Regions from separate parts of the Variovorax sp. RO1 genome, predicted to be linked through region 2. Evidence: predicted binding sites of a transcription regulator. Region 2 holds the regulator's gene; the other holds the start of a gene.
The links. Region 2 encodes sigma-54, which starts transcription at its own class of promoters, with help from an activator protein. Its sites were predicted from a motif close to TGGCANGNAANCTGCTTT; they were not measured.

Region 1: a site for sigma-54 is predicted at 3,244-3,261, ahead of glnA (type I glutamate--ammonia ligase). Genes of this name have one in related genera too.

What each region holds. Positions count from the first base shown of each region.
Region 1 is NZ_PKMT01000004.1:84,750-90,496, forward strand. Features, by position in the region: gene CY658_RS20715 (polysaccharide deacetylase family protein) at 1-410, shown strand, start outside; gene CY658_RS20720 (sterol desaturase family protein) at 433-1,407, shown strand; gene CY658_RS20725 (EI24 domain-containing protein) at 1,464-2,363, shown strand; gene CY658_RS20730 (competence/damage-inducible protein A) at 2,360-3,160, shown strand; gene glnA (type I glutamate--ammonia ligase) at 3,308-4,723, shown strand; gene CY658_RS20740 (hypothetical protein) at 4,870-5,394, shown strand; gene glnL (nitrogen regulation protein NR(II)) at 5,406-5,747, shown strand, end outside.
Region 2 is NZ_PKMT01000001.1:52,147-57,893, reverse strand. Features, by position in the region: gene CY658_RS00260 (YceI family protein) at 1-135, shown strand, start outside; gene CY658_RS00255 (YceI family protein) at 174-809, shown strand; gene CY658_RS00250 (LysE family translocator) at 832-1,476, shown strand; gene CY658_RS00245 (phospholipase D family protein) at 1,489-3,105, opposite strand; gene rpoN (RNA polymerase factor sigma-54) at 3,116-4,708, opposite strand; gene lptB (LPS export ABC transporter ATP-binding protein) at 4,863-5,660, opposite strand; gene lptA (lipopolysaccharide transport periplasmic protein LptA) at 5,657-5,747, opposite strand, start outside.

The sequences.
Region 1 (5,747 bases), on a different contig from region 2:
GCGCGGCCCAGTACTGCGCCGACATCCGCAAGTCGTCCGACCGGCTGGCCGCCATCACCGGCAAGAAACCGCTGCCGCTGTACCGCGCGCCGGGCGGCAAGACCTCGCCCGCGTTGCTGGCGGCCGCCAAGGATTGCGGCTATGCGCACGTGGGCTGGTCGCCCGCCGGCTTCCTGGGCGACGAGCTGCCGAGCGAGACGTTCCCCAACCCCAAGCTGCTGGCCCAGGCGCTCGGGGGCATCCGCCCCGGCGACATCCTGCTGGCGCACCTGGGCATCTGGTCGCGCAAGGACCCGTGGGCGCCCGCCAACCTGGAGCCGCTGATCGTCGGGCTGAAGGCCAAGGGCTTCTGCTTTCGCACGCTGCGCCAGCACCCGGACTACCGCGCCTGGATCGCCTCCCACCCCTGATTTCTGACTCCGAGTTCGTGCCGTGATCGATTGGTTGACCGACGTTTTTTCCGCCATGCAGGGCTGGCTCTTCGAGACCGCCGTGCAGCCGCTGGTGTACGCCATCGGCCTGGGCGGATGGGCCGAGGACGCCTTCGACGCCACCGGCTGGCTGCTCGTCGGCGTGATCCAGATCCTCGTGCTGCTGGCCGTGATCGGCCCGCTGCAGCGCTGGCGCGCAGTCGAGCCCGTGACCGACCGTCGCGCCATCCGCACTGACGTGCTCTACACGCTGATCCACCGTCTGGGCCTGTTCCGGCTGGCGCTGTTCTTCACGCTGCAGCCGTTGTTCGACGACCTGCTCGGCAACCTGCGCATGGCGGGGTGGGGCACCTTCCACCTGGACGAGGTCTGGCCCGGCGTGACCGACGTGCCGTGGGTGGCCTTTGCCATCTACCTCGTGGTGCTCGACTTTGTCGGCTACTGGATTCACCGCGGCCAGCATCACTTCAACGCGTGGTGGAGCCTGCATTCGCTGCACCACTCGCAGCGCCAGATGACGATGTGGAGCGACGACCGCAACCACCTGCTCGACGACGTGATCCACGACACGCTCATCGTCATCGTGGCGCAGCTGATCGGCGTGGCGCCGGGCCAGTTCATCGCCGTCGTGGCCTTCACCCAGCTCAGCGAGAGCCTGCAGCACGCCAACCTGCGGCTGAGCTTCGGCGCCATCGGCGAGCGGCTGTGGGTCAGCCCGCGGTTCCACCGGCTGCACCACAGCATCGGGCTGGGCCACGAGTCGCACGGCAAGAGCACGCTCGGCGGCCACAACTTCGGCGTGCTGCTGCCCTGGTGGGACATGCTCTTTCGCACCGCCAACTTCGAGAACCGCTACGACCCGACCGGCATCCGCGACCAGGTCGAGCCCGGCGCCGATGGCCGCCCGCGCGACTACGGCCAGGGCTTCTGGTCGCAGCAGTGGCTGGGGTTGAAGCGGCTGTTCGGCCGCGCCTGAACCGGACGCGGGGCCGGCGGCTGGCGGGCCGGGGCCTTGCGCTATCCTCGAACCTCATGCGCCTGCTCCTCGACTCCTTCTGGCGCGCGGTGGCCTATTGCATGCTCCCGCGCGTGATCGTGCTGTCGCTCCTGCCGTTGGCGCTCATGGTGCTGCTGGCCGCGGGGCTCGGCTACTTCTATTGGGACGCCGCCGTCGTCTGGACGCGCGAAGCCCTCGACGCCTGGCCGTTGCTGTCCAGCTTCTGGGCCTGGATCGGGCGCCTCTTTTCGAGCGATGTCACGGCCGCGCTGGCGCCGCTGGTGGTGGTGTTCGGTGTCACGCCGCTCATCGTGGTGCTGTCGCTGCTGATCGTGGCCGGCTTCATGGCGCCGGCGCTCACCAAGCTCGCGGCCGAACGGCGCTTTCCGACGCTCGAACAGAAAAAGGGCGCCTCCTTCTTCGGCAGCGTGCTGCGCTCGCTCGCCGCCACCGTGCTGGCGTTGATCGCCTTGGTGGTGTCGATGCCGCTGTGGCTCATTCCGCCGCTGGTGCTGATCCTGCCGCCGCTGATCTGGGGCTGGCTCACCTACCGGGTGATGAGCTTCGATGCGCTGGCCGAGCACGCCAGCCCCGAAGAACGCGCCACGCTGCTGCGCACCCACCGGCTGCCGTTGCTGTGCATCGGCGTGCTGTGCGGCTACCTGGGCGCCGCGCCGAGCATCGTCTGGGCCTCGGGCCTGCTGTTCGCCGCCGCCTTCTTCGTGCTGGTGCCGATCGCCATCTGGATCTACACGCTGGTCTTCGCTTTCTCCGCGCTCTGGTTCGCCCACTACTGCCTGGACGCGCTGGCCCAGATGCGCGCCCAGCGCGCGGCGCTGCAGCCCGCAACCGGCAGCGGCGAGGCACCGGCCCTCGAGGCGGCCGAAGCCACCGAGGCCAACAAGGCCGCTCTTTCTCAATGGGGTTCACCATGACACGCGCATTCGGTCTCATCGTCGTCGGCGACGAGATCCTTTCCGGCAAGCGGGCCGACAAGCACATGACCAAGGTCATCGAGCTGCTGGCTGCGCGCGGCCTGCAGCTGGGCTGGGCCGAGTACGTGGGCGACGAGCCCACGCGGATCACCGCGGCCCTCATGCGCGCCTTCGCCTCGGGCGACATCGTGTTCTCGACCGGCGGCATCGGCGCCACGCCCGACGACCACACCCGCCAGTGCGCCGCGCAGGCCCTGCGCGTGCCGCTGGCGCTGCATCCCGAGGCTGAAGTGCTGATCCGCGAGCGCATGCAGGACACGGCCCAGGAGCAGGGCGTGCCCTACGAGCCCGACCGGGCGGACAACATCCACCGGCTGAACATGGGCGTGTTTCCGCAGGGCGCGTCGATCATCCGCAACCCGTACAACAAGATCCCGGGTTTCAGCGTCGAGCACGTGCATTTCGTGCCGGGCTTTCCGGTCATGGCCTGGCCGATGATCGAGTCGGTGCTCGACAGCCGGTATGCCGATCTGTTCACCCGTAACGCCGTCGCCGAGAAGTCCGTGATCGTTTTCGGTGCGATGGAAGCCACCCTCACGCCGCTGATGCAGGCCATCGAGCAGGCCCACGCCGGCATCAAGGTGTTCAGCCTCCCCAGCGTGGATCACCCTCAGTACGGCCGCCACATCGAGCTGGGCGTCAAGGGTGACCCCGGGCTGCTCGATGCTGCCTATGGCCAGCTCATCGAAGGCTTGCACAGCTTTGATGCGAAGCTTGGCCCTGAATTGGTGCGTTAATTCGTATTGCACCAGTTTGGTGATTAATTCCTTTTCCGGCAGCCCCTGGGCCGTCACCCGGGCCTCATCCGGCGGGGTGACAATGGCACAGAAACTGCATCCTTCCGTTCCCGTATTCCTAACCACCATCCAACTCAGGAGAAACTGATGGCAAAGACCGTCGCCGATGTACTCAAGCTCGTCAAGGAAAACGAGGTCAAGTTCGTCGACTTGCGCTTCACCGACACCCGCGGCAAGGAACAGCACGTCACCGTGCCCGTGTCGCATTTCGATGAAGACAAATTCACCTCGGGCCACGCGTTCGACGGTTCGTCCATCGCCGGTTGGAAGGGCATCGAAGCCTCGGACATGCAGCTCATGCCCGACCCGAACACCGCCAACATCGACCCCTTCTTCGAAGAAACGACGCTGATCCTGACCTGCGACGTGATCGATCCGGCCGACGGCAAGGCCTACGAGCGCGACCCGCGCTCGCTCGCCAAGCGCGCCGAGGCGTACATGAAGGCTTCCGGCCTGGGCGACACCGCCTTCTTCGGTCCGGAACCCGAATTCTTCGTGTTCGACGGCGTGCGCTGGAAGAACGACATGTCGGGCTGCTTCGTGAAGATCGATTCCGAAGAAGCTTCGTGGAACACCGACAAGGAATACGAGCACGGCAACAGCGGCCACCGTCCCGCAGTCAAGGGCGGCTACTTCCCCGTGCCCCCGGTCGACAGCCTGCACGACATGCGCTCGGAAATGTGCCTGGTGCTCGAATCGCTGGGCATCCCGGTCGAAGTGCATCACCACGAAGTGGCCAACGCCGGCCAGCTCGAAATCGGCACCAAGTTCAGCACGCTGGTCCAGCGCGCCGACTGGGTCCAGCTGCAGAAGTACGTGATCCACAACGTGGCCCACGCCTACGGCAAGACCGCCACCTTCATGCCCAAGCCCATCGTCGGCGACAACGGCTCGGGCATGCACGTGCACCAGTCGGTCTGGAAGGACGGCAAGAACCTGTTCGCAGGCGACGGCTACGCAGGCCTGTCTGACTTCGCGCTGCACTACATCGGCGGCATCATCAAGCACGCCCGTGCCCTGAACGCCATCACGAACCCCGGCACCAACAGCTACAAGCGCCTGGTGCCCGGCTTCGAAGCCCCGGTGAAGCTGGCCTACTCGGCCAAGAACCGTTCGGCCTCGATCCGCATCCCGTTCGTGGCCAACCCGAAGGGCCGCCGCGTCGAAGCGCGCTTCCCCGATCCGCTGATGAACCCGTACCTGGGCTTTGCCGCGCTGCTGATGGCCGGCTTGGACGGCGTGGAAAACAAGATCCATCCGGGCGAAGCCGCCAGCAAGGACCTGTACCACCTGCCGCCGGAAGAAGACGCGCTGATCCCGACCGTCTGCCACAGCCTGGACCAGGCCCTGGAGCACCTGGACAAGGACCGTGCGTTCCTGACCAAGGGCGGCGTGTTCACCGACTCGTACATCGACGCGTACATCGACCTCAAGATGCAGGAAGTCACGCGCTTCCGCATGGCGACGCACCCGGTGGAATTCGACATGTACTACTCGCTGTAAGAAGCGCTGTAGAAAACCTGCCCTCGCGGGCAGGTAAGACAAAAGGACGGCCCCGGCCGTCCTTTTTCCTTGGTGCGGAACATCCCATCGTGAGAGGGCCCGAATTGCATCAAAATGCGCGTTTGTCGCGCCCTCTCCAGAATCAAATGAAGACTGTCTCCCTGATTTTCCTGGCCGCCGCCTCGTTCGCCACCGCCTCGGCGGCGCTCGCGCAAGAGCGCGTCTGGCGTTGCGGCAACGAGTACACCAACAACGCGACCGTGGCCCAGCAAAAGGGCTGCAAGGTCATGGAAGGCGGCAACGTCACCGTCGTGCAGGGCACGAAGCCTTCCGGCGGTGGTGGCGGCAGCGCGTCGTCGGGCTCGGGTTCGTCGGCCGCGCGTGCGCCGGCAGGCAGTCCGCGCGTCGAAGGCGTCGACCAGCGTGCCCGCGACGGCGAGGCGCGCTCGGTGCTCGAAACCGAGCTGCGCAAGGCCGAGGCGCGCCAGACCGAGCTCAAGAAGGAATACAACAACGGCGAGCCCGAGAAGCAGGGCAGCGAAGGCCGCAACTACCAGAAGTACCTCGACCGCGTGGCTGAAATGAAGGCCGAACTCGCGCGCAACGAGAGCGACATCGCCGGCATCCGCCGCGAAATCGGCCGCCTGCCCGGCAAGCCGCAAGCGCAGTAAACGGCGTCACCATGGTGTTCGGGAAGAAGGCGACTGGCGCCACTCCGCGCTTTCGCGCCTTCGACCTCTTGTCCACGCTGATCGCGGTGGTCAACAGCGACGGCTCGGTGCTGTTTGCCAACGCAGGCCTCGAAGACGCGCTGGGCACCTCGCGGCGCACGCTCGAGGGCTCGCAGTTCGGCGCCTGTTTCCATGAGCCGCAGGTGCTGCGCACGGCGCTCGACGGCGCCAGCAGCAACGACTTCGCCACGCTGCGCTACGAGGCCTTTCTGCGGCGTGTGAACCACGAGCTGATGCCCGTGCAGGTCACGCTGGCGCACGGCGACAAGAAGGGCGAACTCATCATCGAGATG
Region 2 (5,747 bases):
GTCGCCACGGGCACGCTGACGATCCAGCGCCTCGACTACAAGGTGGGCGACGGCGAATGGACCGACACCTCCGTGGTCGGCAACGAGGTGCAGGTGCGCTTCAAGCTGACGCTCGCGGGCCTCGGGCCGCTGTGATGACGATCCTCTTTCCCATGCATCCTTCTTCTTCCGCCATGAACAAGTTTTTCTTTGCTGCGGCCCTGTGCGCGAGCGCGGCCCTGCCGCTGGCCGCGACGGCCCAGGAATACACCGCGCCGCCGCTGGCCGCCAAGCCCGCGGGCGGGCCGGTCAAGAACGCCAGCTACGTGATCGACCCGACCCACACCTTCGTGATGTACGAGATGGGCCACTACGGCACCACCACCAACCGCGGGCGCTTCAGCACCAAGGACGGCTCGGTGCAGATCGATGGCAGCGGCACCGGCGGCAAGGTCGACATCACGATGGACATCAGCTCCATCAACACCGGCGTCGACCTGCTCAACCGCCACGTGCAGAGCAAGGACTTCTTCAACGTGGCCGAATTCCCCACCGGCCGCTTCGTGGCCGAGCGCATCGACATCAGCGGCGACAAGGTGACCGACGTGCCCGGCACCCTCACGCTCATGGGCCAGACCAAGCCGGTGACGCTGAAGGCGGTGCGCTTCAACTGCTACCTGAACCCGCTCATCAATCGCCAGGTCTGCGGCGGCGACTTCGAAGCCACCGTGCAGCGCAGCGACTGGGGCATCACCTGGGGCCTGAACTTCGGCTTCGAGAACAAGGTGAAGCTGCTGGTGCAGGTCGAAGCCGTGAACGTGCAGCAATGACGACGACGCAAGGAGCCGCTCGATGATGGACACCACCCTTTCCCTGCTCGGCATCGCCGGCGCCATGGCCGTCGGCGCGATGAGCCCGGGCCCGAGTTTCGTGATGGTGGCGCGCACCGCCGTGGCGTCGCGCAGCGACGGGCTCGCTGCCGCACTGGGCATGGGCGCCGGCGGGCTGGTGTTCTCGATCGCGGCGCTGGCCGGGCTGCAGGCGGCGTTCCTCGCGGTGCCGGGGCTGTACCTCGCGATCAAGGCCTTCGGCGGCGCCTACCTGATCTACCTGGGCTTTCGCATCTGGCGTGGCGCGCGTCAGCCGCTCGCGATCACGCCCGACACGGACGCCTCGCCCCGGGGCCAGGGCCGCGGCGGACGCACCTTCCTGCTCGGCCTGGCCACGCAGGTCAGCAACCCGAAGACGGCGGTCGTGTACGCGAGCATCTTCGCGGCCTTCCTGCCACGCGAGGTGCCGCTGGTGCTGGCGCTCGCGGTGCCGGCGGTGATCTTCTGCATCGAGACGGGCTGGTACGCGATCGTCGCGCTGGCGCTGTCCTCGGCCGCACCGCGCGCGGCCTACCTGCGCTACAAGACCTGGATCGACCGCGCGGCCGGCGGCGTGATGGGGCTGCTGGGCCTGCGACTCGTGTGGTCCGCGGTGCGCGGCACCTAGGCCACCCGACCGCTACAGCAGGCTCTCCGGCGTGAGCGGCGCCAGCAGCTCGAGCATGGTGCGGTCCCAGAAACCCGAGTCGGGTTCTTCGTGCAGCACGGTGGTCTTGCCGCCTTCCTCGCTGACCCACTCGATGCGCCGCGAGCCCCCTGCCGCTGCATCGCCGCCCTCGGCAAAACGCAGCCGGTAGGCGCCCTGCTGCTTGAGCACGTCGAGCAGCTTCAGGGTCTGCTGCGCCATCTCGGGGCTGCGGATGAACAGGCCGATCTCGGTGTTGTGGACCTCGGAGCGCGGATCGAAATTCATCGAGCCGACGAACAGGATGCGCTGGTCGATCACCGCCGACTTGGCGTGCAGCCGGCCCACCGACGTACCGAACAGACCCAGCCGCACGCTGCGCCGCGTGCGCGCGGAACTCAGCTCGTGCAGCTCGGCGCCCAGCGCGAGCATGTCGGCGCGGTAGCGGCGGTAGGCCGTGTGGACCAGCGGCTCGTCGGTGGCGGCGAGCGAGTTGGTGACCACGCTGATCTTCACATTGCGCCCGCGGATCTCGCGCATCACCTCCAGCCCCGACACGCCCGGGATCAGGTAGGGCGAGACCAGCGTCACCTCGCTGCGCGCGCGGCGCATCTGCTCGACCACGTTGTAGCGCACGCTGTCGACGTCGAGCAGCGGCACGCCGCCGTACGACGCGGTCTTGCCGATCACGCGGTCGGGCGAATCGGCGTACGCCTCGGCGGTGGTCCAGATCAGGCCGAGCTTGCCGGCGTCGAGGTCGTCGGCCACGGGGCTGTAGCCCAGCAGGTCGTTGGGCGCGGGCTTGGGCGGCGGCGGCGTGGTGTCGGGGCCGGTGGCGGCATCGAAGCGGCGCTGCAGCTCTTCGCGCGGCAGGTCGGTGCGCACGACCGAGCCGATCGGGCGCACGTGCGGGCTGTTCCAGTACTGGTCGAACAGCACGCCCAGGCGCGGGATCAATGCACCCGTGACGAAGGTGTCGAGATCGATGAAGTTCTGGCCCGAGGTGCGCCGGAAGTACTGGTTGCCGATGTTGCGCCCGCCCGCCACCGCCATCGCGCCGTCGGCGATGAAGAGCTTGTTGTGCATGCGGCGGTTGACGCGGCTGAAGTCGAACAGCGACGCGGTGAAGCGCCTGAGCAGGCTGCCGCGCCCGGCCGGAAACGGATTGAACAGGCGCAGCTCCACGTTCGGCGTGGCGGCCAGCCCCAGCAGGAGTTCGTCTTCGCCGGACGTGTACAGGTCGTCCATCAACAGGCGCACGCGCACGCCGCGCTGGGCCGCATCCCGCAGGGTGCGCAGCAGGTAGCGGCCGGTCTCGTCGTTCTCGATCTGGTAGTACTGCACGTCGAGCGTGCGCTGCGCGCGGCGCGCGAGCTGCAGGCGCGTGTCGAAGGCGAAGTCGCCGCCGGGCATCAGGCGAAAGCCGCTGAGGTCGGGGTCGGGCTGCGAGGCCAGCGCGATCTTGCCGAGCGCAGTGTCGGCCGAGACGGCGATGGCCTTGGTGGGTGCGCGCGGTGCTTCGTCGGGCAGCGTGGCGCAGCCGGTGAACAGCAACGCAGTTGCGATGACGACAACCCAATGCCCACAGCGCGACAGCAGGCGATGGGTCATCGTGAGCTTTCTACAGGGCCTTGCGCAGGTTGGCCGGCGCGATGCGCAGGGCTTCGCGGTACTTGGCCACGGTGCGGCGCGCGCACTCGATGCCCTGCTCCTTCAGCATCTCGGAAATCTGGCTGTCGGACAGCGGCTTCTTGATGCTCTCGGAACTCACGAACTGCTTGATGAGCGCGCGCACCGCAGTGCTCGACGCGTTGCCGCCGGTCTCGGTGCCTAGCGCCGAACCGAAGAAGTACTTGAGCTCGACGGTGCCGAAGGGCGTCGACATGTACTTGGCGGTGGTCACGCGCGAGATGGTCGATTCGTGCAGGCCCAGCTCGTCTGCAATCTCGCGCAGCACCAGCGGGCGCATCGCGAGTTCGCCGTGCACGAAGTAGCTCTTCTGCCGTTCGACGATGGCGTTGCTCACGCGCAGGATGGTGTCGAAGCGCTGCTGGATGTTCTTGATGAACCAGCGCGCCTCCTGCAGCCGCTGCGACAGCGCCTGGCTGCCCTCGCCCTTGTGCGCCTTGAGCGCGCCGGCGTAGATGTCGTGCACGCGCAGGCGCGGCATGACCTCGGGGTTCAGCATGACGCGGAACTTGATGTTGGTGCCGCGGCCCGTCTTGGTGACGATCACGTCGGGCACGACGATGTTGCGTTCGACGTCGACAAAACGGCGGCCCGGCTTGGGCTCCAGGCGCGCAATGATCTGCAGCGCCGAGCGCACCAGCTCTTCGTTCGTGCGCGTGAGCGTGGCCAGGCGCTTGAAGTCGCGCCGCGCGAGCAGCTCCATCGGCTGCTTGCAGATCGCGATGGCGGTCTTGCGCACGAGCGCTTCGGCCTCGGTCTCGTCTTCGTTCGCGAGCGCCTTCAGCTGGATGCTCAGGCATTCGCCGAGGTCGCGCGCGCCGACACCGACGGGCTCCAGGCTCTGCAGCAGGCCGAGCGCCACCTGGAAGTGGTGCACGAGGTCGTCGAACTGGTCGTTGTCGTCGCCTGCCAGGCCCGAGGCCAGCGCGGGCAGCGAGTCTTCGAGGTAGCCGTCGTCGTTGAGCGATTCGATCAGAAAGCGCAGCGCGGCGCAGTCGTTTTCGTTGAGCCGCAGGGTCAGCGCCTGGCGGTGCAGGAACGATTGCAGCGACTCCTGGCTGCGCGCGAGTTCGGTGGCGTCGGCACGCTCGTCGTCGCCGAGGTTGTTCTGGCGCGCGGGCGCATCGCTGCCCCACTCGCTGTCGTCGGGCGCCATCTCGACGGTACCGTCGCCTTCCCAGTCGGGCTCGCGCTCGGTGATCTCGGCGGCAGGGCCGTCGGATTCCGGTGTGGACGTGGTCGCTTCGCTGGAAGCGGTGGAGGCACTGGGGGCGGACGGCGCGAAATCGCCCTCGCCGGTGTCACCGCCATCGTCGCGTGGCACGGGCGTGTCGACAGCATCGAGCCCGAACTCTTCGCGCGCCGCTTCTTCCGCGGTGCGTTCGAGGAACGGGTTCTCGTCCAGCATCTGCTCCACCTCCTGGCTCAGTTCGAGCGTGGAGAGTTGGAGCAGGCGAATGGACTGCTGCAGCTGCGGCGTGAGCGCCAGATGCTGCGAGACGCGAAGGGACAGCCCTTGCTTCATGAAAAGATGGCTCCCCCCCAGGCTGCGCGCTTCGCGCTACGCCAACCCCCTACCGGGGGCGGGCCGACCGCTTCGGGCGGCCGTGCGCGGCGCCCCCCGCGAGGAAGTTCCGCGCGGACGGTGGCCACGTTGATCCTTGACCCTCGCCGCACGGTCACATCCGGAAGTGCTCGCCCAGGTACACCCTGCGTACCTCGGCGTTGTCGACGATCTCCGAGGGTGTGCCTTGTGCCAGCACGTGCCCGTCGCTGATGATGAACGCGTGATCGCAGATGCCCAGCGTTTCACGCACGTTGTGGTCGGTGATGAGCACGCCGATGCCGCGCTCTTTCAGGAAACTGATGATCCGCTGGATCTCGATCACCGCGATCGGGTCGATGCCGGCAAAGGGCTCGTCCAGCAGGATGAAGCGCGGCTGCGTGGCCAGCGCACGCGCGATTTCGACGCGGCGGCGCTCGCCGCCCGACAGTGCGAGCGCGGGCGAATCGCGCAGGTGGTCGACGCGCAGGTCGGACAGCAGGTCGGCCAGTCGCTCTTCGGTGGCCTGCTTCGACAACGGCACCATGCGGCCGTTGGCGTCGGGCTCGCGCTGCAGCTCGAGCACGGCACGCACGTTTTCCTCGACCGTGAGCTTGCGGAAGATCGACGCTTCCTGCGGCAGGTAGCTCAGGCCCATGCGCGCGCGGCGGTGAATGGGCATGTGGGCGATGGGCTCGCCGTCGATGGTGATCTCGCCGGCATCGGCACGCACCAGCCCCACGATCATGTAGAACGAGGTGGTCTTGCCCGCGCCGTTGGGGCCGAGCAGTCCGACGACTTCGCCCTTCTGCACATCGAGCGAGACGTCTTTGACGACCGTGCGGCTGCCGTAGCTCTTCTTGAGGCCGCGCGCCACGAGGCGGCTGCCGGGGACGCCGTCGGCGGTCGTCTGGGTTCCTGCGGTTTCGATCACTTGCGCCCTTCCCCTTCGGTGCTGCCGCCCAGCGTGGTGCTCGGGCGCAGCCCGGCGCCGGGCGCGGGGGTGGGTGCCGGAGCGGCG